4 regions of the Paenarthrobacter sp. A20 genome follow, and region 1 is predicted to be linked to each of the others. Evidence: riboswitches for the same ligand, from Rfam matches in the RefSeq annotation. Region 1 holds a riboswitch; each other region holds the start of a gene.

Region 1 (5,534 bases):
CTTTCGCAGGGCTACGAAGCGTTGCCGCAGGTTGCTGCCCGTGACCTCAAAGCTGTCAAATGCGACCCCATCCCCGCGGCCGTACACGGCCCAACAAGCGGTGGGCGGTCAGAGGCTGTGGTTCGCCCTTCGAAGCGGCTGTGCTCGTTTCTGCGCCGCCAGCCTGCTCACACCCGCGGCAATCACAAGTGTGAGGATTGCCGCTGCCATGTGGGTGTAGAGCAACAGGTGCACGGAGCCACCGCTGGGAGCGGCCCCTGCTGGCACTTCTCCCAGGACCTGGCCGCTGTGTAAGTGGTCCAGCAGTCCGCTGCCGGCAAAGAAGCCACCGAATGCGACGAAGCCGAAGTGAAGCAGTTGCTGCGCCAGCCCGGAAAACAGCAGCAACAACAGCGGCCCGTGCACCCAACGGGCAATGAGCTGGGCGGCGAGTGCAGCCAGCGCAGCGAAGGCCAAGACGACAGGTATGGCCGGAGCGCTGCCGCCCGCGAGCATGTGCGCTGCGAGTCCCAGAACCACAGCCACGGGCCCGGCAATCCAGGCCCACTTGTCCTGCACAGGAGTTTCGCGCATCGCCATCCTTCCCTCCCCACAGGCTAAGCGGAGGAGGCGGCTGGCAACAGGGGCCTAGGCGAGCAGCGTGTTTACCAGACGTGCCGCTACTTTTGCTGTCCTGGAATCAATGTCGAACTCCGGATTCAGTTCCGCGACGTCCAAGTGCACCAGCTTCCCGCTCGCAGCGACCTGACGGCAGATTGCGCTGATCACCGGCAACGGCACGCCATATGCGGCAGGCGCGCTCACTCCGGGCGCCACGGATGCCGGCATGACATCCAGGTCGATCGTCAGGTACAGCGCGTCAACGCCAGCCAGGAAGCCGGCAACAAATACCTCCACGGCCTCCGGGGAGCACAACTCATCAAGCATGTACTTCACGCCCAGCCGGTCTGCGGTGTCGAAGAGTGTTCGCGTATTGTTCGGCTCCGAAATGCCCACGACGGCGTACTGGAGTTCGCGCCCGGCGGCCGCTTCAGCGTGGGCCATCTGAAGGAACGGCGTACCCGAGCTCGGCGTGGGTTCATCGCGCAGGTCAAAGTGGGCGTCCAGGTTCAGCACGCCCAGTCGCTTCCCACGAACGGCTTCAGAGCCGGCTACGCCCAGGTAACTGGCAAACGCGGTCTCGTGGCCGCCGCCCAGCACTACAGTGAGGTTTCCGGCGTCGAGCAGTCCCGAAATGGCGCGTCCGGCGCGCTCTTGGCCCGCTTCCAGTGAGTCGTCCTCCACAACCACATCGCCGGCGTCGAATACGTCACGGTCAAGGTGGAAAGCCAGCGGACCCAGCGCCGAGCGGATGGCGGCCGGTGCCGCCGCGGCACCCACGCGGCCCTTGTTGCGGAGGACTCCGGCGTCGCTGCAGAACCCAAGTACGACGGCGGGACGCGATGCCGTTGCGGGCGCGGGCGACGTCAGGGGTGCTACAGCCTGCCACCACCGGCGGTGCCCGGCACCGTCGCCGTCAAAGCGGCCGGTCCACGGGGTGGGGCTGACATCTACGGCGAGGGTGGTTTCCATGCTTCAAGCACACCCGAACGGGCACGCGAAAACCAGCCACCCCGCACCGCGCGTGTCTGAAACCCCGGATTTCCCTATTTGACCCCGAGCAGCTCTTCCACGGTTCCGATGCCGAAGAACAGCAGGAACGCGGCAGCCACAGCCCACATGAGCGGGTGGACTTCGCGGGCACGGCCTTGGAACGTGCGGATCAGGACGTAGGAGATGAAGCCGGCGCCCAGGCCGTTGGCGATGGAGTACGTGAACGGCATCAGGGCGATGGTCAGGAACGCCGGGATGCCGACGCCCCAGTCCTGCCAGTCGATCTTGCCCACCTGGGAAACCATCATGAAGCCCACGACAACCAGTGCCGGGGCAACGGCTTCGAACGGAACCAGGTTGATCAGCGGCGTGAAGAACATGGCCACCAGGAACAGCACTCCGGTAACGATCGAGGCGAGGCCGGTGCGTGCGCCTTCGCCGATGCCCGCTCCGGATTCAACGAAGATCTGGTTGGACGATACGGACGCGCCGCCACCGACGATTGCGCCGAGGGCGTCAACCTGCAGGACCCGGTCCACGTTGGGGATGTTGCCGTCCTTGTCCACGGTTCCGGCCTCGTTTGCCAGGCCCACCATGGTGCCCATGGCATCGAAGAAGATGCTCAGGAGGATCACGAAGGCCAGCAAAGCAGCAGCGATGAAACCGAGGTGCTCGAACGCGCCGAAAGGGTTCGCCTTGCCGATCAGGGACAAGTCCGGGGCGCCCCATTCGGAGAGCGTGGGCGCCACGAGCGACCATCCGCGCGGGTTGACGTTCTTGCCGTCAAAGCTCGGGCCGATGTGGAGCGTGAATTCAAGGATGGCTGCCAGGGCGGTGGAAACCACGATCCCGATCAGGATGGCGCCGCGGACTTTGCGAACCACCAGGGCGATGGTCAGGATCAGGCCCACCGCAAAAACCAGGGTGGGCCAGCCCATGAGCTTGCCGTCCACGCCCAGCCCCAGGGGAACCGTGGTGCCGGCGGCGTCCGGGATGCGGCGCACGAATCCGGCATTGACCAGGCCGATCAGTGCAATGAAGAGACCAATGCCCACCACGATTGCCGTCTTGAGGGCTTCTGGAACGGCTTTGAACACCGCAGTACGGAAACCGGTGAGCACCAGGATGAGCATGGTGACGCCGGAAAGCACCACGAGGCCCATCATGTCCGGCCAGGTCAGTCCGGGGTGTGAGGCCACGGTGACGGCCACGAACGCGTTCACGCCGAGCCCCGTTGCAACGGCGAACGGGTGCTTGGCCCACGCGCCCATGAGGATGGTCAGGATGCCCGCCACGAAAGCAGTAGTGGCTGCGACGGCCGTGAAGCCCAGGGACGCTCCGCTCGAGTCCGCTCCGGAGAGGATCAGGGGGTTCAGCACCACGATGTAGCTCATGGCGAAGAACGTTGCGAAGCCGCCACGAATTTCCCGGGAGTACGTGGATCCACGTTCAGTGATTTTGAAGTAGCGGTCGACTGCAGAACCTTGTTTAAGCATGAAGGACTCCGGGGATCGAGGGGAGTGTGCTCTCAAATCCTATGCGGTCGGATACGGGCGCCCCGGACGATTCGCCTAGTCTGTAAGGAAGCCAACACTAGGAGAAACCGCCCCATGCGTACCATCCGCCCGCTTCTGGCCGCCGTCGTTGCTGCCCTCGCCTTCGCGTCGGCCTTGCTGTTTTCCGCGGCTCCGGCGTCCGCCCATGACGTCGCCGAATCCACCACGCCGGCCAACGGTGCCAGCGTGACTGTCGTCCCGGCGTCGGTCTCCATCACGTTCAACAACCGGCCGCTGGCCATCGGTTCGGGCGTAACAGTCACGGCGGGCGGCGAAAACTGGGCAGACGGTCCCGTGGAAATCATTGACAACCAAGCTGTCCAGAAGCTGCGCGAAGGCGCACCCGCGGGCGAGTACACGGTGGTCTGGCGGGTCGTCAGCAGCGATTCGCACCCCATCGAGGGCACCTTTACGTTCACGGCAGCCGGAGGCGCGACGTCGGCAAGCGGTTCGGCGGTTGCCTCACCGTCTGCTTCGGCTCCTTCAGCCTCGGTACCGACGGCCGGTACCGGTGCGCCGGGAACGGGCACCAGCGAACCGGCCGCGGATGCCTCCCAGCCGTTCCCGTGGAGCATCGTGGGACTGGCCGTTGTTGCTATCGGACTCGTTATCTTTCTGGCTGTTACGGCACGTAGGAAACTCGCTGCTTCCAACGACGCGGATGGCGAGAATCCCGCGGAATAACGGGGTTTTCTACGTACCTGCGAATATCTCGAAACGGTCACCGCGACACGCCAGAAGAGTAGTTCTCGTTACTTAAATGTGACTTCGGCGTGATCATCGCGTACGGTTGTACCTGTGCCTGTTCCACGTAGCGGGCACTTCCGGCCTGATTGCCTAGCTCTGCCGCAGTCCGGAATCCGTTCGCAGACAAACCTTACGGCAGAGACGGGGAACCCATTTTAGGTCGCTTTCGAGCGTGCCTTGGGGTGAAGTCACGAAGCTTCCGCTGAACAGCGGGGGATAGTGACCGGGTGACTCCCATCCGAATCCGACAGCTAACCTCGCAGGCATCGGGAGAGGCTCTTTCATGTCTTCACGCATTCTTCGCGGCCGTCGTAAGGCGGACAGCGTACGTCCTAATCCGTTCATCTCCATCTCCAAGGCAGTTGCCAGCAACGCCTCCGGCGCTGGCCGCCAGGCAGCTGTCATCGCAGCAGCCTCGGGCCTCGTCTTGACCGGCTCCATCGCCGCCCACGCAGCTGAAGCTCCGGTTCAGCGGGACTCCAGCCCCGCCACGGTCGCAGAGACCGCCTCCGAAGCTCCCACCCAGGTTGTTACCGCCGCCTCCACGGCGACCATCAACTTCGAGCGCCCTGCCGTTGCTTCCGTAGCGGCTCCGGTCATCGAGAAGCCGGCTCCCGTCGTTGAGGCTCCCGTAGCCAAGAAGGCAGCAGTCACCACTGCCGCTGCAACGGCTCCTGTCGCCAAGGCCGCAGCTGCCGCTCCGGCTGCTGCTGCTCCCGCTGCTGCTGCCCCGGCAGTCGGTGGCGTCAACGCAGCCATGGTTGCCTCGGCTTACGCCCAGATCGGCATCATGCAGGACTGCACCGCCATGGTGGAACGGGCTCTCGGCTCCGCAGGCATCCCTGTTGGTGACCTTGGCCCCATGCAGTTCATGAACTACGGCAAGGTCGTCAGCGACCCCCAGCCCGGTGACATGATCGTTCAGTCCGGCCACGTCGCCATCTACATCGGCAACGGCCAGGCCATCAGCGGTGGCATCAACGGCAACCAGACGGGCATCCACCCGATCAGCTGGTTGACCGCAACGGGTCCCCTGACCTACGTACGCGCTGGCGCATAAGCCTCACGCTTCAGTCCAAAGGCCGGTGTCTTTGAGGAATCACTCCTCGAAGGCACCGGCCTTTGGCGTTAAGTTTTGTGCGTAAAAGTTCCAGACATGGACGTACGACGGCGGGTAGGCGCGCCTTTGCCGCGTAGTGGGGCAGGGTGTGCCGGTTGGATCGGCTAGGCGGTGGCCAGGCCTGGCCCTGCCGGGAGGGCAACCTTGGAAGAGATCGCCTGACCCACTGCTTTGGCCTGCCGAAGGACTTCCTTGGGGGTGGGCGTAATGAGTTCGCCGACGCCTACAAGATGCATCCCGACTGCCCTCATGGCCGCGGCCAGGTTTTGGCCGATGGCAATCCCGAGTTCGGCCAGCATCCGGCGCAGCTGGCTCTGCGCACAGCGCGTGACCACGATGTGGTCGGCCAGGAGAACCCCGTTGGCGGTGTGGACTGCCCACTGGCGACGGGTGGATTCGAGGGGGCCGGATACGTGGAGTCCGGTTCTCAGCCCCGCAGTGGTCATGCTGGCGGCCAAACCGTAGCCAATCTGCTGTGACGGATCCGAGCCCAGGAAATCAAGGCGCACGGCGCGCGT
Region 2 (5,534 bases), 650 kb from region 1:
ATTCCCGGGCCAGCATGCTGTGCCGGCGACGCCAAGCCATACACCAGTTTGAAAGGCATCAGGCGGGTCCGTCCGGGCTCCGCGTCGATCATCGCTCCACAAGGAACTTCGCCCACTTCCTGGAGGCTTCCGTGGCCCAAGGCAGCCAGCAAGGGCGCCCCCAGGGTAAATAAGGCCATCATCGCGGCAAGCGGATTTCCAGGCAGACCCAGGACGAACCGGCCATCGGGCAACTCCGCCAACACGGCCGGATGTCCAGGCCGCATGGCAATACCGTCGATCAGCAACCGGCCACCAAGTTCTGCCACCGCCCGCCTGAAGTGGTCAGTCCCCGAACGCCCTGTCCCGCCGGTCGTAATGACGACGTCGGCAGGCGGTTCAGTTTCTGCGTACGGTTCGTCTGCGCTGAGTTCCTCGGGGGACGGCTCGGTGTCCTGAAGTGCGGCGAGCCACTCCCCATAACTGTCGCCCACCCTGAGCTGCTCCCCGGCGATACCGCCCAGGAGTTCCACCACGGCGCCGAGTTGCGGGCCGAAGGTGTCCCGGACCTGTCCAGGCCGCGGGATACCTTGGGCCACCACCTCCGAACCCGTCAAAAGGAACCTGACCAGTGGTTTGCCCATGACTTCCACGTGATCCAGGCCTGCCAACGCTGCCAGCGCGATGTGCGCCGGGTTGAGCACTGTCCCGGCTTTGAGCAGGACATCACCCTCGGCTGCCTCTTCTGCAGCCCTGCGGATGTGTTGGCCGTTGCGCGGCTCCCCCGGTTTGGCGGTGCCGCCCAACGCAAGGACCGGAAGGCCGTCGTCGTCCGTAGTGATGACGCCACTCTCGCTGCGCAGCACGGCTTTGGCCCCGGGAGGTATCAGCCCACCGGTAACAATGGGACTGGCTTGGTGAGGCGCAAGCCTCTGGCCCGGCTCACTGAGTATCCACGGGCCGCTACCATTGACGGCCCAGCCATCCATGGCGGAAGAAGCATAGTGGGGCATGTCCTGCACTGCCAGGGCATCCGATGCCAAGGTGCGGCCAAGGGCAGACCCCAGCGGGACCGGGCCTGGCGGGATGGGAGCAGCGCCATCGAACGCGCGCTGCCGAGCCTCATGCCACGTGTGTGCCGCGTGATGGCCCTCGTTGGGGGCCTGGGTCATTCGGCGCCAGCCCCGGACTCCGAATACTCTTGGGCAACTTTGCGGGCCAGGTCCAAGGCAGCGTTCATGGACGCGTCGTCGCTGGCCTGGCCAATGCCGCGGGCCATGCCGGCGGCGTATCCGGCGATGAACGTGGTCAAGGGTGCGGCGGGGCGCACCACTGAATGCGCAGCAACGCCAGCCACTGCCAGGACCTCGTTAACGTCCACTTCAACGCCTTCAAGCTCAAACGCCTGCAGCAATGTGCGGCACCATTCCTCGAGCGTCTCTTCCTGGCTCTTCACGTGCGCCTCCAACTCGTAGTCAATGCCCAAGGCCGCTGCGTCCTCCCACGTGTCCACGTCATCCGTAGAGCCTGCGGGGACGGCAACGTCCAGCACATTCAGCCTAGCAAGCAGCCGGAACACTGAAGAGTTCGTTAACCCGGAACCTTGCGAAGCTACGCCTACCTCCCGTTCCATGGCTGCGGTGCTGTAGGCGCCCAGCAGCGGTTGCTTCCGGCCGTCCGCGGAGACCGCCATGGCCCCCTCCACCCCGGGCTGTGAGGCAAGTGCTTCCCACAGGAGTGCAACGCCACGGGAGGCATGCGGCATATCGCAAGCCAGGACAAGCGTCCACGGAGCGCCCATGCCGTGGTTCTTCAACGCGGCCAAGCCCGCTGCAATCGCAGCGGCCGGACCCGCGTACGCCGGTTCCTCCCGCGCCCTCAGCACATTGTCCGGTAGCAGCACACCGCCGGATCCTGAAGCATCGGGCCCTACGACTACCACGGCTGCGGCACCCCGGACTGCCTGCAGGGCATGCGAAAGGAGCGACGCGCCGTCGTACGTCAGCGACGGCTTGGGCACGCCTCCGAGGCGGGTGGCCCTGCCTCCCGCCAAAATCACGGCGTTGAACTCCATCCGCCCAGATTACCCGGACGTCCGGAGGTCAGCAGAAATCGATCAGGCAGCGGATTCCGGCAACAGGAACGGGTCCCAGTCCGGCGCAGGTTTCTCGAGTTCTTTGATCTGCCACATGGTTCCCTGGGGCACGCCGGGCTTGAAACGGAGTTTCCAACCCATTTCGGCCAGCGTGTGGTCGCTCTTGGCGTTGTTGCATTTCAAGCACGCCGCAACCAGGTTTTCCCAGGAATCCGCGCCGCCCCTGGACTTGGGGTGGACGTGGTCTATGGTGTGGGCTGTTTTCCCGCAGTAGGCGCAGTGGTGACCGTCGCGGCGAAGGACCCCGCGGCGACTCACGGCAGTAATCCTGTTGTACCGGGGACGGATGTAGCGGTTGAGGAGGATCACGGATGGTCGTCCGAGAATCTCCTGTGGCCCGACGACAGGCTCGTCGCCTTCGGCCACAACGCTAGCTTTCCCAGTGAGCACAAGGACCAGCGCCCGGCGGAATGTTATTACCGCCAGCGGTTCATATCCAGCATTCAGAACGAGTGTGCGCATGCACGTACCTCTTCACGGCCGCACCCGTCAGGGGCACGAGGGCCGGCTGCCCTCTGCTTGTACGGGCTGTGGATCGACAACATAAGGGTAAGCACTTATATGCCGTATCCACGAATCTTTCTGCCGTTTCGCCTGCGGTGTCGGCAAGAGTTCATGCGCGGTTAAAGCAGAACACCCCGCCGGCCGGAGCCTGCGGGGTGTTCATGATGATGTGGGATCAGCCGTTGACGCGGATGAAAACCGGGCCGGAGCCGACGTTGACGCTGAACAGTGCCGTGGTGGATCCGTTCCATCCACCATGGACTGCCATGCCGTTGCCAACGTAGACGGCGATGTGGGCCTGTCCAGCCAAACCACCGTTGGCGTAGTAGGCGAGGTCGCCGGGCTGCGCTTCTGCTGCACTGACCGTGCGGCCCAGGGACAGGTAACCAGCGGGCCAGTCGTGGAAGTTGATGCCAACGGCGGCCAGGGAGTTGGTCACCAACATGGTGCAGTCCTGGGTGACGCCAAGCTGTGCGTAGGCGGCAGCAGCGATTGCTGCACCAAGGCCGCTGGCAGCTGCCGGAGCCTTTGCCGCCGGAGCCGCAGTGTTGACGGCGACCGTAGCGTTGCCGGACGTTGCTGTGCTCTCCGTGGCCGCCTTGGTTTCAACCTTGGCCGGAGCCTTCTTCACTACCGGAGCCGGAGCTTCCACCGTGGTGACCACGGGGCGCTCGTAGGAGATGGCAACCGTGGAGTCCGCAGCGATGGTCGCCTGAACTACCGACTGGACGTCAAGGGTGGACGTCGAGGTGGACTCGCGGTCCACCTTGGTCTCGGCAGCGTTGGCAGCAACACTACCGGTCAGGACCAGGCCTGAAGCTGCGGCAATGACTGCTGCCTGGCGGCCAACGCCACCGGCGTTGTCGCTGACGGCCTTGGCGATGACGGCAAGCGAGCTGGTCTTGGGGGCCTCAGCGCGATGCCGTGCAACTTTGTTTGCACTGGTCATGGTTTTCTCTTTTCATATCCGCATGCAGTTGGGGTACACGCGGCTAATCGGCGCGCCAGCACTTGGGGGGCATGCTGGCGAACCTCGAACCGGATTGTTTCTAGCGGAGGGTGAAGAAGGAGGACGTGCCGGTGGAGGCAGCTGAGTGCAGGAGCGTGCCCTGGCCCGGGTTCAAAGCGCTGATCATCATGCCGTTGCCAACGTAGATGCCTACGTGGGCTCCGCCGTTCTGCATGACCAGGTCACCGGGGGCCGGAGTGCTGGTGGGCTTCATGGCCGTCCAGGCGTTGACGCGCGGGATGCTGATGCCAGCCTGTGCGTAGACCCACTGGGTGAAGCCGGAGCAGTCCCATCCGTTGGGCGTTGTGCCGCCCCAAACGTACGGGTGGCCAATGCCGGTGTAGGCGATGGCAGCGAGGCCGGAGGCCGCGGCGCTGGAAGCAGCGTCCTTGGCTTCGGACGACTTGGCGGTGACAGCACCTGCTGCGTCCTGCGTGCCGTTTGCAGTGGCCCGCTGGGTGGTCTGCGAAGCGCGCTGGATCTTGGGGGCTTCCTTGGTGGCCACAACGGGGCTTTCAAAGGAAACGGTAGCTGTGGGCTCCGCGGTGACGACGGCGGTGGTAACCATCTGCTGGGTGCTGGAGGCTTCCGACTTGGAAACGTCGGTGTCAGCTGCCTGTGCCGGCAAGCCGACGCTGAGGACGAGGCCTGATGCTGCTGCCAGAACGACGGCCTGGCGGCCAACGGTACCGGCATTCGATGAAACAGCCTTGGAAAGCGTGTTCAAGGGGTTCGTACGAACCGATTCGGCGCGGTGGCGCGCAGGGGTAGTGCGTGATGACACGTAGGTAGCCTCTCCCAATGCCTGCGAGGTGAGCTGTCGGATTCGGATGGGAGTCATCCGGCCGCGCTGCTTCAAGGAAGCTTTGCGACTTAACCCCAAGGCCTTCTTTCGAAGACCAGAAGTGGTTCCCCCGCCCCTGCCAGACGATTTATGCGAACGGACCTCGAGTGGTGGCAGAGCTAGGCAATCCACTCAAGTGCACCGGCCCCCTAAAAAGCCGATGCGCTTTGTACGGTACAACAGTTGAACGCGAATGTCACATTCAGGTCACGGGGTGTGTCACGAATGCGAGAGACAACCATCAACTGGCCCTAGAGCCAGCCCATGGGGTCGACAACTTCACCATTGACCTGGACCTCAAAGTGGAGGTGGCAGCCGGTGGAAGCGCCTGTGGTGCCGCTCAGTGCGACCGTATCGCCGCGGCTGACCGTCTGGCCCACCTTGACGGTGAAGGATGACAGGTGGTTGTACGTGGTTTCGAGGCCATTCCCGTGGTCTACCACCACGCGGTTGCCTCCGCCGTACTCGTGCCATCCAGCAAAGGTGACCTTGCCGCTGGCTGCCGCATGTACGGCGGTGCCGCACTGAGCCACGAAGTCCTGGCCGCGGTGGAAGTCGCCGGCGCCGCCCGTGAGGGGGCTGACGCGGTAGCCAAACGGGGAAGCTGTGGTCAGCGTGTCCAAGGGGCTGGCCATGGTGCCCGCCGACGAGGCCCGCTGAATGCTGCCCGCGGACTGCGCACTGAGCAGTTGCTTCAGCTTTCCGTCGGGGTCGGCTGCAGTGGCAACGGCAGCGCGGCTGAAGTCGATCTTGGCGGATGCGGCTGCGGAAACCTCGGGCTGGCTGCCACCGGCGACGGCAAGGGCCGACTCGGTTTGGCCTGATTCCGAGGTGGCCATGACGGGGCTCGTGGCCGGCAGACCGACAGTCAGGGCGAGTCCGGTGGCGGCAAGCGCAACTCCGGCCTTCTGCCCGACGCCACTGGCTGCGGCAAAGTCGGCTACCTGGCGCAACGGGCTCTTACGGCGACGCACCTGGCGCTCGGTGTCGCGTGGCCGGATCTCCGATACGACGCGGGCTGGCCGCAGCTCAGCAGCGGGGCC
Region 3 (5,534 bases), 430 kb from region 1:
TCGGGGTGCTCGTAGAAGCGGTAGCCCTGGCCGCGGACCGTGCGGACGGTGTTGGCGAGGCGGCCGAGCTTGGAGCGGAGGCGGCGGATGTGGACGTCGATGGTGCGCTCGTTGGGCACCTCTTCGGCGTTGCGCCACAGACCCTCAAGGAGTTCGTCGCGACCCACGGTGCGGGTACCGTTCTCGACGAGGTAGTTGAGGAGCTCGAATTCCTTGAACGTCAGGTTCAGGGATTCGCCATCGAGGTGCACTTCGCGGCGGGCGAGATCGATCAGCACGCCGGAGGGGCGGGATTCCTGCTGGGGCGTCGGACGGGCAGCTTCGGTGCGCTGGCGTGCGGCGACGGTGGGGTCACCGAAGGTAGAACGCACGACGTCGAGTGCGGACCCGGGCGCGCCGGCTGGGGCGACTGCCACGGCAGCATAGCTCTCAGCGCCGGTCACGAGGGACTGCGCATAGGCGCGGATTTCCTGGGCAAGTTTGGCAATGGAGGTGCCGGCTGCCGCTGCGGTTTCTTCGTCAATGCCCATGTAGAGCACAAAGCCACGGGCCACGTTGTCGTTGGCAACGGGGCGGAGCCTGTCGGACTGGGCAATCACCGGAGTGGGCGCAGTCATGGGTGCCGGCTCGGCGGTAGGTACAGCGCGCAACTGGCCATAGGAGTTGGGGTTGTAACCCTGTGGAACATAACCGGGAGCCTGCTGGCCCGTGCCTTGCTGGGCGGGGGCGTAGCCGGGGCGGTTGCCGAAGCCGGGCCGGAGCCCTGCGTTCGACGCGGCCTTGTTGGCGTTACGGACGGAGATGTGGACGTATCCAGATGCAACTGACATGGAGTGCTTACCTCAAAAGTGAATAGCCGTCATCGCGGCTTCGAATGCTGGTTGTCCCCGCAATGAGTTTGGGGATGGGCGCCCAACGCTGGGCTAGGGGGCGAATGCCTGAAACTTCTTGGGGTGGAAAGTTAGGCTTGCATTCGACAACAGCGGTCATCATGGCCAGCGGGTGTGCTGGACCAGGTTGCTGCGGCTGCAGGTGCTGTTGAGTTCTTGTTCACATTGGAAGTGTGCAACGTAACAATGGCAACACGCAAGTAACAAAGCGCCGAACCGTCCACATTTTGAGACGGAGAGGTCTATTGTGCCGTAAATCACAATTCAGCGGTTGTGATAAATGAACGCCATTTCATTCGACTGAGACAAGAAATATTCGCCATCCACTGAATTTTCTTCGGCCAATCGGGCATGATGTGCATCGGCATTCCCGGGAAGTACCCAGCTGCGGAATCTCACGATCTGAAACACTTGTTGTCCAATCGCCGGGGGCCCCGTTCGGGAATTTTCCGCCGAAAATCTGCTACAAGCCGTAGAAACGGGATTCCTCGAGGCTCACGGCTTCCGGACTCCCACCTCGCTAGTGTTGACTTCACAGCATCCTCACAGGACAGGCAAAGCGGTCGCTAACCCGCAGAACAGAGAGTTGTCCCATGGCCTCCTCGCATTCCATGACCAACAATCTCCCCCAACTGTCCCACCCGGACGGCTCACCTATCCGCGCCTTGGTGGTGGATGACGAACCCAGCCTGGCCGAACTCATGAGCATGGGCCTGCGAATGGCCGGCTGGTCGGTAGCAGTTGCCGGCGACGGCCCCGAGGCTGTGAAGCTCGCCAAGGATTTCCGGCCCGACGTCCTTGTTCTGGATGTCATGCTGCCCGGATTCGACGGTGTGGAGGTCCTCAACCGCATCCGAGCGTTCGCCCCCGAAGTTCCCGCGCTTTTCCTCACCGCCAAGGACGCTGTGCAGGACCGCATCGTTGGCCTGGCGGCCGGCGGCGACGACTATGTCACCAAACCCTTCAGCATGGAGGAAGTCCTCCTGCGCCTCCACCGCCTGGTCCAGCGTTCCGGCGTGGCCGCCATGGACACTGCCGAGCTGGTGGTGGGCGACCTCACCCTGAATGTTGACACCCGCGAAGTCACCCGTGCCGGGGAGGACATTCCCCTCACCGCCACCCAGTTCGAACTTCTGCGGTACCTCATGGAAAACCCCAAACGCGTGGTCAGCAAAGCCCAGATCCTGGACCGGGTGTGGGACTACGACTTCGGCGGACAGGCCAACATCGTAGAGCTCTACATCTCATACCTGCGCAAGAAGATCGAGGCCAACCATCCGCCGATGATCCACACCATCCGTGGCGCCGGCTACGTCATCAAACCCGCGGACTAGGCGTTGAGCACACTTTCAGGAGTGGCCAGGACGTCCGGTCGCAGCTGGCTCAACCCCTCCACCTGGCACTTGCGCACGCGGCTGGTCCTGGTGGCCATGGCCCTGCTGGTCGCCATCTGCGGGGCAGTGGGCGTGGTGAGCTACGCCTCCATGGACATGGTGTTCAACAGGCAGCTCGACAGGCAGCTGGAGCAGGCGTCCAGCCGCGCGAATGACTTCGGCAGGCCGCCGTCGAACTTTCCTGGATCCGGAAGGCCTGACCCGCTGGAGGCTCGCGGGCAGGCCGCTGGGACACTGAACGCCCGGATCGACGGCTCAACTGTGAGCAGCTCGGGCCTGATCGATGCCAAGGGCAATCGTGTGTCGCTCTCTACGGACGACGAGCAAGTACTGTTGGCCCTCCCCAAGAACAGTGATCCGGCGGACCGATCCCTCTCCAACGGGGACTACCGGCTGGTGGCTGTCGAGACCGCCTATGGCGATGTGATCGTCACGGGCCTGCCGCTCGCGGACAAGCAAAGCGCCGAGGCCTCACTGGTGTGGACCATGGTGCTGGTTTCCCTGGGCGGTCTGGTCATCATCGGCCTCGCGGGAACAGTGATCATCCGGCGGACCATGCGGCCGTTGGAGCAGCTCTCCGAGGTAGCCACCAAAGTTTCGCGCCTTCCCCTCGACGCCGGTGAGGTGGCACTTGCTGTGCGCGTACCGCCGTCGGCCGCCCATCCCGGAACGGAAGTCGGCAGCGTTGGCCATGCCCTCAACCAGATGCTGAACAACGTCTCCAATGCCCTGGAAGCGCGCCAGGAAAGCGAGACCAAAGTGCGCCAGTTCGTCGCGGACGCGTCGCACGAACTCCGAACGCCGCTGACGGCCATCCGCGGTTACACCGAGCTGCTGAGGATGACCGAGAACTTCACCGATGACGGCCGAAAGTCGCTGTCACGCGTCCAGAGCCAGTCCGAACGGATGACCACCCTGGTGGAGGATCTGCTGCTCCTTGCCAGGCTGGATGAAGGCCAGCCGGTCAAGGTCACGGACGTGGACCTCACCCAGTTGGTGATCGAAACTGTCAGCGATGAGAAAGTCATGGCACCGGACCACATCTGGCAACTTCAACTGCCTGATGAGCCCGTCACGGTCCGGGGTGACGCTACGCAGCTGCACCAGGTCCTTGCCAATCTTCTCTCCAATGCCCGTAAACATACCGACTCCGGCACCACGGTGGTCACCGGCGTCATGCTCTCTGCCGATGGCAGCGCTGTGGTGACCGTGACGGACAACGGGCCCGGCATTCCAGAGGATTTCCAGGGCCGGATCTTCTCCCGCTTTGCCCGCGCCGATGCCGCGCGATCGGGGTCTGAGGGCACCTCCGGACTGGGCCTGTCGATCGTTGAATCCATCGTGGAAGCGCACGGCGGCACCGTGGAAGTGACCTCACGGCCGGGGCGCACGGAATTCGCCCTTCGACTCCCCGCTGTCGCCAACGAACAGATGTAACGAAGTCAGCAAGGCGACTCACCGGCGTCGTGATCTCTGTTACCTAAATGTGACTTCTGCGAATTCCTCCTGTACCGTCGAAAGGGTGGGTCGCCCCAACTGACCCGCATCCGGGATGCGCCGAGCTCTGCCACTTCCCGGAGTCCGTTCTTACTCCGAGGCAGAGACGGGGGACCCAGAGTCTCCGGGCCCAGGCATTTATGCCGGACCCTTGGGGTGAAGCCGCAGCGTGATGCGCGGCCGGATGACCTCATCCGAACCCGACAGCTAACTCCGCAGGCGCTGAGAGGTAATCACACATGTCTGAATTCAATGATCAGACGCGCCCTTCCGCGCGTCACCGCGATGAGCACAACGCACCGTTGACCAAGTCGCAGGCTGTCCTCAAGAACGCTGCCCGCCAGGGTAAGTCCGGCCACCGCATGTCGGTTGTTGCCGGTGTTGTAGCCGCTGCGCTGGGCGTTGCATCGCTCGGTACTGCTGCCAACGCCGCCCTGACCCTCCCCGAGGTAAGCCGCGTTGCAGAGACCCAGGCGAATGCCCAGGTCAGCAACAACAAGACAGCTGAAATCTCCGCTTCCTTGGATGCAGCCGCCGCAAAGGGCGCCGCTGACAGGGCTGCCGTGGACAAGGCCGCTGCCGAAAAGGCTGCAGCCGAGAAGGCCGCAGCGGACCAAGCCGCTGCTGAAAAAGCAGCCGCCGAGAAGGCCGCAGCCGACCAAGCCGCTGCTGAGAAGGCCGCCGCTGACGCTGCAGCCAAGCAAGCCGCCGACGCCGCTGCTGCCGCCGCCGCTGCCGAGGCCGCAGCTGCGGCCGCCGCCCCGAAGGCCGTGGACGACCCCGCCGCCGCCAAGGCCTACGCTGCCAGCATCCTTGGCAACTACGGCTGGAGCGCCAGCGAAATGACTGCGCTGAACACCCTGTGGGAGAAGGAATCCAACTGGAAGACCACCGCCACCAACGCTTCCAGCGGTGCTTACGGCATTGTCCAGTCGCTGCCGGCTACCAAAATGGCAACCGCGGGTGCTGACTGGCAGACCAACTACCAGACCCAGATCAAGTGGGGCCTGAACTACATCAAGGAACGCTACGGATCCCCGTCGGCCGCCCTGGGCTTCCACCTGGCAAACAACTGGTACTAAGCCAGACTGCTTGATCACCGCGCCGGTTCCCGCCGTTCGCACCAGTACCCACTGGAGCGGATGGCGGGAAACGGCGCGGTTTTCGCGTCTCACAGGTGCCGTCCATGGTTCACAGTGGGGTCACAGCTTCCACCTAAAGCCCTCTTAATCGGCGGGCCCATTCTGGAAACATGACGCTCACAGACCCATCTACCAGCGCTCCACCACGACGGTTCCACTCGGCGCGCTTCGGTGGCGCGGCGTTAAGCACCACACAGCAGGGCCTTGCCCAAGCGGGGCCACAAACCCGATGCTCCCCCATTGACACCCGCGCTGCCGTCCCGGTCCTGGACGTCACCCTTCCCGTGTTCAATGAGGAAGACCGCCTGGAACAGAACCTGCGCAGGCTGCACGGACACCTTGCAGACTCCTTTCCGCATACCTTCCGGATCACGGTGGCGGACAACTGCAGCACAGACAACACCCTGAGGATCGCCGAGCGCTTGGCCCGTGAACTGCCTGAACTGAGAGTGGTTCGATTCCAGCAAAGGGGTCGCGGGAACACACTCCGCCACGTCTGGCAGTTCTCGCCATCACCCATGCTCGCCTACATGGAAGCAGACCTTTCCACGGACTTGTCGGCCCTCGCTCCCCTTCTGGCACCGCTGCTCTCGGGCCATTCGGATCTCGCC
Region 4 (5,534 bases), on a different contig from region 1:
CCGCAGACGTGGAAAGAATGCAAAAAGCCGGCGCCACCGCTGTCCTCATCGAATCTGCCGGCGAGGTCATCGGTGCCGTGGCAGTCCGCGACGAGCTTCGTCCCGAAGCCCGGGACGTTATTGCCCGGCTTAGCGCCTCCGGGTACACCACAGCCATGCTCACCGGGGACAACGCGATCACCGCCGCGGCCTTGGGTGATGCAGCCGGCATCAGCGAGGTCCATGCCGACCTTCGTCCGGAAGACAAGGCCGAGATCATCCGGACCCTGAAGTCCCACCAGCCCACTGCCATGGTCGGTGACGGCGTCAACGACGCTCCGGCGCTGGCCACCGCCGACACCGGAATAGCGATGGGGGCCATGGGCACCGATGTCGCGATCGAAACCGCGGACATCGCCCTGATGGGCGAGGACCTGAACCACCTGCCGCAGGTGTTGGACCACGCCCGCAGGACCCGGTCCATCATGCTGCAGAACGTGGGCTTGTCACTTCTTTTGATCGCGGTCCTGATCCCGCTGGCACTGTTCGGGATCCTCGGCTTGGCCGCGGTTGTTCTGATCCACGAACTGGCCGAAATCGTGGTGATCGGCAATGGCGTCCGCGCCGGCCGCATCAAGGCATCGCGGACGGGAAATCCCACACCGGTATTGTCGGACACTTCCCGGGTTTCCGCATGAGTGCCACGAGCACCCGACGGCCGCGGACAGGACGGGCCGTCCTCGGGCTCGGCGCCCTCGCCTTGGCGGCGGTTGACCTGCTGGTCAAGACCGTTGTGGTCGAGACAATAGGTGATGGCAGGGTACTGGACTTCGGTCTGTTCAACCTCAAGCTCGGCTATAACACCGGTGTGGCGTTAAGCCTCGGCGCGACCTTGCCCCCATGGGTGGTGGTCGTTGCGACGGCAGTGATCGTCGCAGCGCTGGCGGTATTCCTGTTCCGTGCGGTCCCCCGGTTCGGCAGGCTTTCCCGCGCCGGCGCTGTTTTCCTTCTCGGTGGCGCCCTGGGTAACCTCGTGGACCGGATGGACGGGGCAGGGGTTGTTGACTACCTGCATACCGGATGGTTCCCGACCTTCAACCTGGCTGACGTGTTCGTCGTCGGCGGAGTGGGCCTGCTGATTCTGGGCACAATACTCTTCCCCGCCGCGCGCAAGGACGAGGACTGAATCGTTGGACATTGGTGAATACTTTGCCTCGACGGTGACCTCCGGGGCCCTGATCCTGGCGCTGCCCCTGGCCGCCGCAGCAGGTCTGGTGTCGTTCCTCTCTCCGTGCATCCTGCCGCTGGTTCCCGGCTACCTGGGCTTCGTCTCAGGGCTCACCGACCCAACGCAGCCGCGGAACAGGCGGCGCGTCCTCTCGGGGGTGGCACTGTTCATCCTGGGTTTCGGCGCCGTCTTCACCCTCTACGGGGCTGCTTTCGGAGCCATCGGCTCCTGGCTGATCCGCTGGCAGGACCCGCTCATGAGGGGACTGGGCGTGGTGGTCATCATCATGGGCCTGGTCCTGCTCGGACGGTTCTCCTGGCTCCAGCAAACCCGGAAATTCCAGAGTCCAGGACGCGGCGGACTCTCCGGCGCCCCACTTCTGGGTATCGTCTTCGGTCTCGGATGGACCCCCTGCATGGGCCCGACACTCAGCGCCGTGCTGAGCCTGAGCGTCACCGCGGGCAGCGCCTGGCGCGGGGCACTGCTGGCCTTCATCTATTGCCTGGGGCTGGGCATCCCCTTCGTTCTTGTGGCCCTGGGCCTGAACTGGGTCTCAAAGGTCCTGACCGTGGTCCGCAAGCACATTCGGGCGGTCAACATCGGCGGCGCCGTCATGCTCATCCTCCTGGGCATCCTGATGGTTACCGGGGTCTGGGTGCAATGGATCTACCAGCTGCAGAACCTGGCAGGGACGTTCCTGATGCCCGTCTAGCTGTACTGCCCGGGCAGTACATCTAGCCACCGCAACCCCGCACACAGACACAACAAGCAAGGACTGAGAGCATGATCAACCAACCAGGACCGCTGCGGCGCCCCGGCCGCCGCACCATCCTGGGCATGGGCGCGGCAGTACTTGCCCTCGCCGGCTGTGCAGCCCCGGACGATCTGGCCCAGCAGGCCAAGGCCGGAGACGACAAAAACTACATCGCCGGCGACGGGTCGGTCAACGAATACCCGCCCGCCTCACGCGGTGCCCGGGTGTCTCTGGAGGGCCGGCTGTTCAGTGGGGAGAAGGTTGCTGCCCGGGACTGGGCGGGCAAGGTCGTGGTCCTCAATTTCTGGTACGCGGCCTGCGCTCCGTGCCGGGCGGAGGCCCCGGACTTGGCCGCCCTGCATACCGAATTCAAAGACCAAGGCGTCTTGTTCTACGGCGTCAACGTCCGCGACGACGCCGCGACGGCCGAAGCCTTCGAACGGACCTTCAAGGTCGACTACCCCAGCTTCGATGACAGCGACGGCGGCATCCTCCTCGCCATGACCGAGTACGTCCCGCCCCGTGCAGTGCCCACCACCCTGGTCCTGGACACTGAAGGGCGCGTCAGTGCCCGGATCCTGGGGATCTCGCAAAAAGGAACCTTGAAGGCACTGATCACTACCGCAGCTGCGGGATCATGAATACCAAGCCCGCCACCAGACCACCTAAAGGACTTCTGCCATGACCAGCACCGCGAAATCCGCCGCGAACGTGACCACCTCAGACCCTGGCGCTGCCTCAGTCGCAGCCCAGCTTGGGCCGGATATTCCCCGCATGACCCGCGACAAGCCCTTTGGCTGGCTCCTGGTCATCACCGGCGTCATCGGCTGGCTCGCCTCCGGCGCCCTGGTCCTGGAGAAACTCGAGGTACTCAAAGACCCAGGCTACAAAACCGTCTGCGACGTCAATCCCTGGATTTCCTGCGGCCAGGTCATGCAGACCTGGCAGAGTTCCGTTTTCGGATTCCCCAACATGTTCATCGGGATCGTGGCGTTCGCCGTCATCATCACCACGGGCATGGCGCTGCTTTCCGGGGCAACTTTCGCCCGCTGGTACTGGGCCGGGCTGCAGGCCGGTGTCACGCTGGGGTTTGCCTTCGTCGTGTGGCTATGGTCCCAGGCCCTGTACTCGATCCACATCCTCTGCCCCTTCTGCATGATTGTCTGGGCGGCAATGATTCCCCTGTTCGTCTGGGTCACGGCCCGGAACATCACCCATGGAGTCATCAAAGTACCCGCCGGCGCGGCCCGCGTTGTCGGCGAATTTGGCTGGATCATTACCGCGCTGCTCTACGTGGCTGTTACCGCAACCATCTTCTTCGCCTTCAGCCACGTCTTCCTGGGCACATCAGGACTCTGACCCTGACAACCAAGGCGATGGGCGAGGCTTACATCCATCCCTGCGGGTTCACGGTCTGCCCGTTCAGGAGTACCTCGAAGTGCAGGTGGCATCCGGTGGAGTTGCCGGTGGTTCCGGCCGCGGCCAGCCGCTGGCCGGCGGTTACGGTCGCGCCCACGGAAGTTTCGATGGCGGCGAGGTGGTTGTAGGTGCTCTTCAGGCCGTTGCCGTGGTCCACCACAATCCTGTTCCCGCCACCGTAGGGGGACCATCCGGCCTCCACGACGGTCCCGGCTCCGGCGGCGAACACCGCTACCTGGCAGGCTGCCACGAGGTCCAGGCCGGTGTGCAGCTCCCCGGTGCCCGAGATCGGGCTGGTGCGGATACCGAACGGAGAAGTGACCGACATGCTGGCCAGCGGCGCCCCCAACCGGGCCGCGGCAGCGGCCGGGGAGGCCGCCGGGGTCGTCGGCGCGGCCGCGCCGGCAGCAGCTATGGGGGTCTTGGCCGGTACCGGCAACGGTGCCTGCTGTGTGGTGACAGCCGGGCGTTCATAACTGATGGAAGCCCCCACGGGGGCTTGGACGGGCGCGCCGGCAGCTGCCGTCCCCGATGCCTGCACCGCGAGGGCTGTGCTGGTGGGGGCCGGCCCGGCATGGGCGGCAGTGAGCGCTGCGGTCAACAGCGCGGCGACGCTCAGCGTAGCGGCGGCCGTGACCTGTTTGCGCCGGCTCCCCCGCGCTTCTGCCTCTGGCAGGGGCCGGTGACGGCCGGTAGTGGGGGATTTCATCGAGACGGCCGTGCGGGGCGCGAATCCGGAGGTTGGTTTTCGGCGGCGGCCATGGGGGGGTACAGAAGGCAAGGGGGATCCTTTCGGTTCGCCTGCGAAGTTAGCTGTCGGGTTCGGGCCAAGGAAAAATGCCCGGCCGTGCCCGGCGGCTTTCAGGCCACCGACATCACGGCTTCACCCCAAGGCAGGCTTGCTGCCGATTCTGGGTCCTCCACCCCCGCCGTCAAAAAGGGATAGTCGTTTGATGCCCCCGGCGGGGTCCAGCGCGGGGCATCAAGGGTCTCAATACAGAAAAACCTGAATTAATAGTAGCTGCAAAGCATCATCGTTACAATTTCGTGACTTAGGGGTTGTCGGCCTCGGTCAGGGACGCCCGGCTCGGTGCTGTTCTGAGACGCTTGACCGTATCTTCAGATTTGCAGCTAAGGGGTCAACGATCCCGGCCATGGGATCGTTCCCGGCACACCGGGTGATCTCCGCCTGGCCGGGGATGCCCTAGCCGTTCCGGGGCACCCTCTCCCGTCGGGCCTGCCGTGCCTGGTCAGAGTCCCATCGAGTCCAGCAGGGCGTCTTCTTCCTCGACGCGGGAGCGTTTGCGCGGGGCGGGAGCACGGGGTTGCTGGGCGGTGCTTGCGGTCTCCGCGGATTCGTCGGGCATGTCCCGTTCCTCACGGTGCATGCGGGCCTGCTGCCGTGCCATGTACCCGAAACCCACGAAGGCCAAGACGCCGAAGGTGATCCACTGCAGGGCGTAGGACAGGTTCGAGCCTTCCTTGACGGCCGGCGGGGCGAGTGGTTGCGGGACTGTGGCAGGCTGCGGGGACTCCGAGGCCATGACCCCGTAGCTGCCTGCCAGCAACGGGTACCCCAGCTGGCTCGCGTAATAGGACAGGTCGATGCTGGCCAACTGGCCCTCGGGTGCGTCACGACCCAGATCGGGCTCGGAGGGTTTGATCCGTACGACCGCCGAGACTTCTCCCGCTGGTGGTGCGGGCACGGCATCGGGGTACCCGGGCCGGGTGTTGCCGATCGGCAGCCAGCCCCGGTTGACTGCGATCGTTTCACCGGAAGCAAGCCGGAGCGGCACCACTACCTCGTATCCGGCAACGGAATTGTTGGGTCGGTTCCTGATGATTCTCTGGTCCTCGGCAAGGTACCGCCCTGACACTACAACCGTTCTCCACTTCGCGTCGGGGTCGGCGACGTCAAAGGAGGCGCGGGCATCCTGGAACGGCACCGGGGTTCTGTCGTAGTTCTGCTGGACCCTGCGGATTTCGGTCACGGTCTGATTCCGGCGCTCCATCTGCCAGTTCCCCAGCCCAATGCATGCCGCGGCGAATAATGCGGCCAGCAGCAGCCAACCCGCCCAACGCCAGGACAGAAGGAACCTATACGCCATCCTGTTCCTCCTGGAGCTGCCATTGCCGTGCCAACAGTGCGCGGAT

What was found. A riboswitch is a leader RNA that binds a small molecule or an ion and turns the genes downstream of it on or off. The one in region 1 is predicted to bind cyclic di-AMP.
Region 2: it holds a riboswitch for cyclic di-AMP, as region 1 does, so the genes downstream of both, J3D46_RS09740 (C40 family peptidase) here and J3D46_RS06750 (NlpC/P60 family protein) in region 1, are expected to answer to the same signal.
Region 3: it holds a riboswitch for cyclic di-AMP, as region 1 does, so the genes downstream of both, J3D46_RS08755 (hypothetical protein) here and J3D46_RS06750 (NlpC/P60 family protein) in region 1, are expected to answer to the same signal.
Region 4: it holds a riboswitch for cyclic di-AMP, as region 1 does, so the genes downstream of both, J3D46_RS24480 (M23 family metallopeptidase) here and J3D46_RS06750 (NlpC/P60 family protein) in region 1, are expected to answer to the same signal.

Annotation. Positions count from the first base shown of each region.
Region 1 is NZ_JALJWH010000001.1:1,391,084-1,396,617, forward strand. It holds gene J3D46_RS06730 (hypothetical protein) at 109-573, opposite strand; gene hutG (formimidoylglutamase) at 628-1,572, opposite strand; gene J3D46_RS06740 (NCS2 family permease) at 1,647-3,089, opposite strand; gene J3D46_RS06745 (copper resistance CopC family protein) at 3,204-3,833, shown strand; cyclic di-AMP (ydaO/yuaA leader) riboswitch at 3,984-4,176, shown strand; gene J3D46_RS06750 (NlpC/P60 family protein) at 4,180-4,956, shown strand; gene J3D46_RS06755 (FAD-binding protein) at 5,121-5,534, opposite strand, start outside.
Region 2 is NZ_JALJWH010000001.1:2,039,956-2,045,489, reverse strand. It holds gene J3D46_RS09760 (molybdopterin molybdotransferase MoeA) at 1-1,151, opposite strand, end outside; gene J3D46_RS09755 (NTP transferase domain-containing protein) at 1,148-2,053, opposite strand; gene J3D46_RS09750 (HNH endonuclease) at 2,096-2,596, opposite strand; gene J3D46_RS09745 (NlpC/P60 family protein) at 2,814-3,587, opposite strand; gene J3D46_RS09740 (C40 family peptidase) at 3,688-4,431, opposite strand; cyclic di-AMP (ydaO/yuaA leader) riboswitch at 4,436-4,617, opposite strand; gene J3D46_RS09735 (M23 family metallopeptidase) at 4,743-5,534, opposite strand, start outside.
Region 3 is NZ_JALJWH010000001.1:1,824,555-1,830,088, reverse strand. It holds gene J3D46_RS08770 (winged helix-turn-helix domain-containing protein) at 1-830, opposite strand, end outside; gene J3D46_RS08765 (response regulator transcription factor) at 1,484-2,224, shown strand; gene J3D46_RS08760 (HAMP domain-containing sensor histidine kinase) at 2,228-3,721, shown strand; cyclic di-AMP (ydaO/yuaA leader) riboswitch at 3,830-4,017, shown strand; gene J3D46_RS08755 (hypothetical protein) at 4,021-4,863, shown strand; gene J3D46_RS08750 (glycosyltransferase) at 5,034-5,534, shown strand, end outside.
Region 4 is NZ_JALJWH010000003.1:70,549-76,082, reverse strand. It holds gene J3D46_RS24505 (cation-translocating P-type ATPase) at 1-677, shown strand, start outside; gene lspA (signal peptidase II) at 674-1,165, shown strand; gene J3D46_RS24495 (cytochrome c biogenesis CcdA family protein) at 1,170-1,919, shown strand; gene J3D46_RS24490 (TlpA disulfide reductase family protein) at 1,991-2,602, shown strand; gene J3D46_RS24485 (vitamin K epoxide reductase family protein) at 2,643-3,320, shown strand; gene J3D46_RS24480 (M23 family metallopeptidase) at 3,349-4,161, opposite strand; cyclic di-AMP (ydaO/yuaA leader) riboswitch at 4,165-4,339, opposite strand; gene J3D46_RS24475 (SURF1 family protein) at 4,631-5,488, opposite strand; gene J3D46_RS24470 (cytochrome c biogenesis protein ResB) at 5,478-5,534, opposite strand, start outside.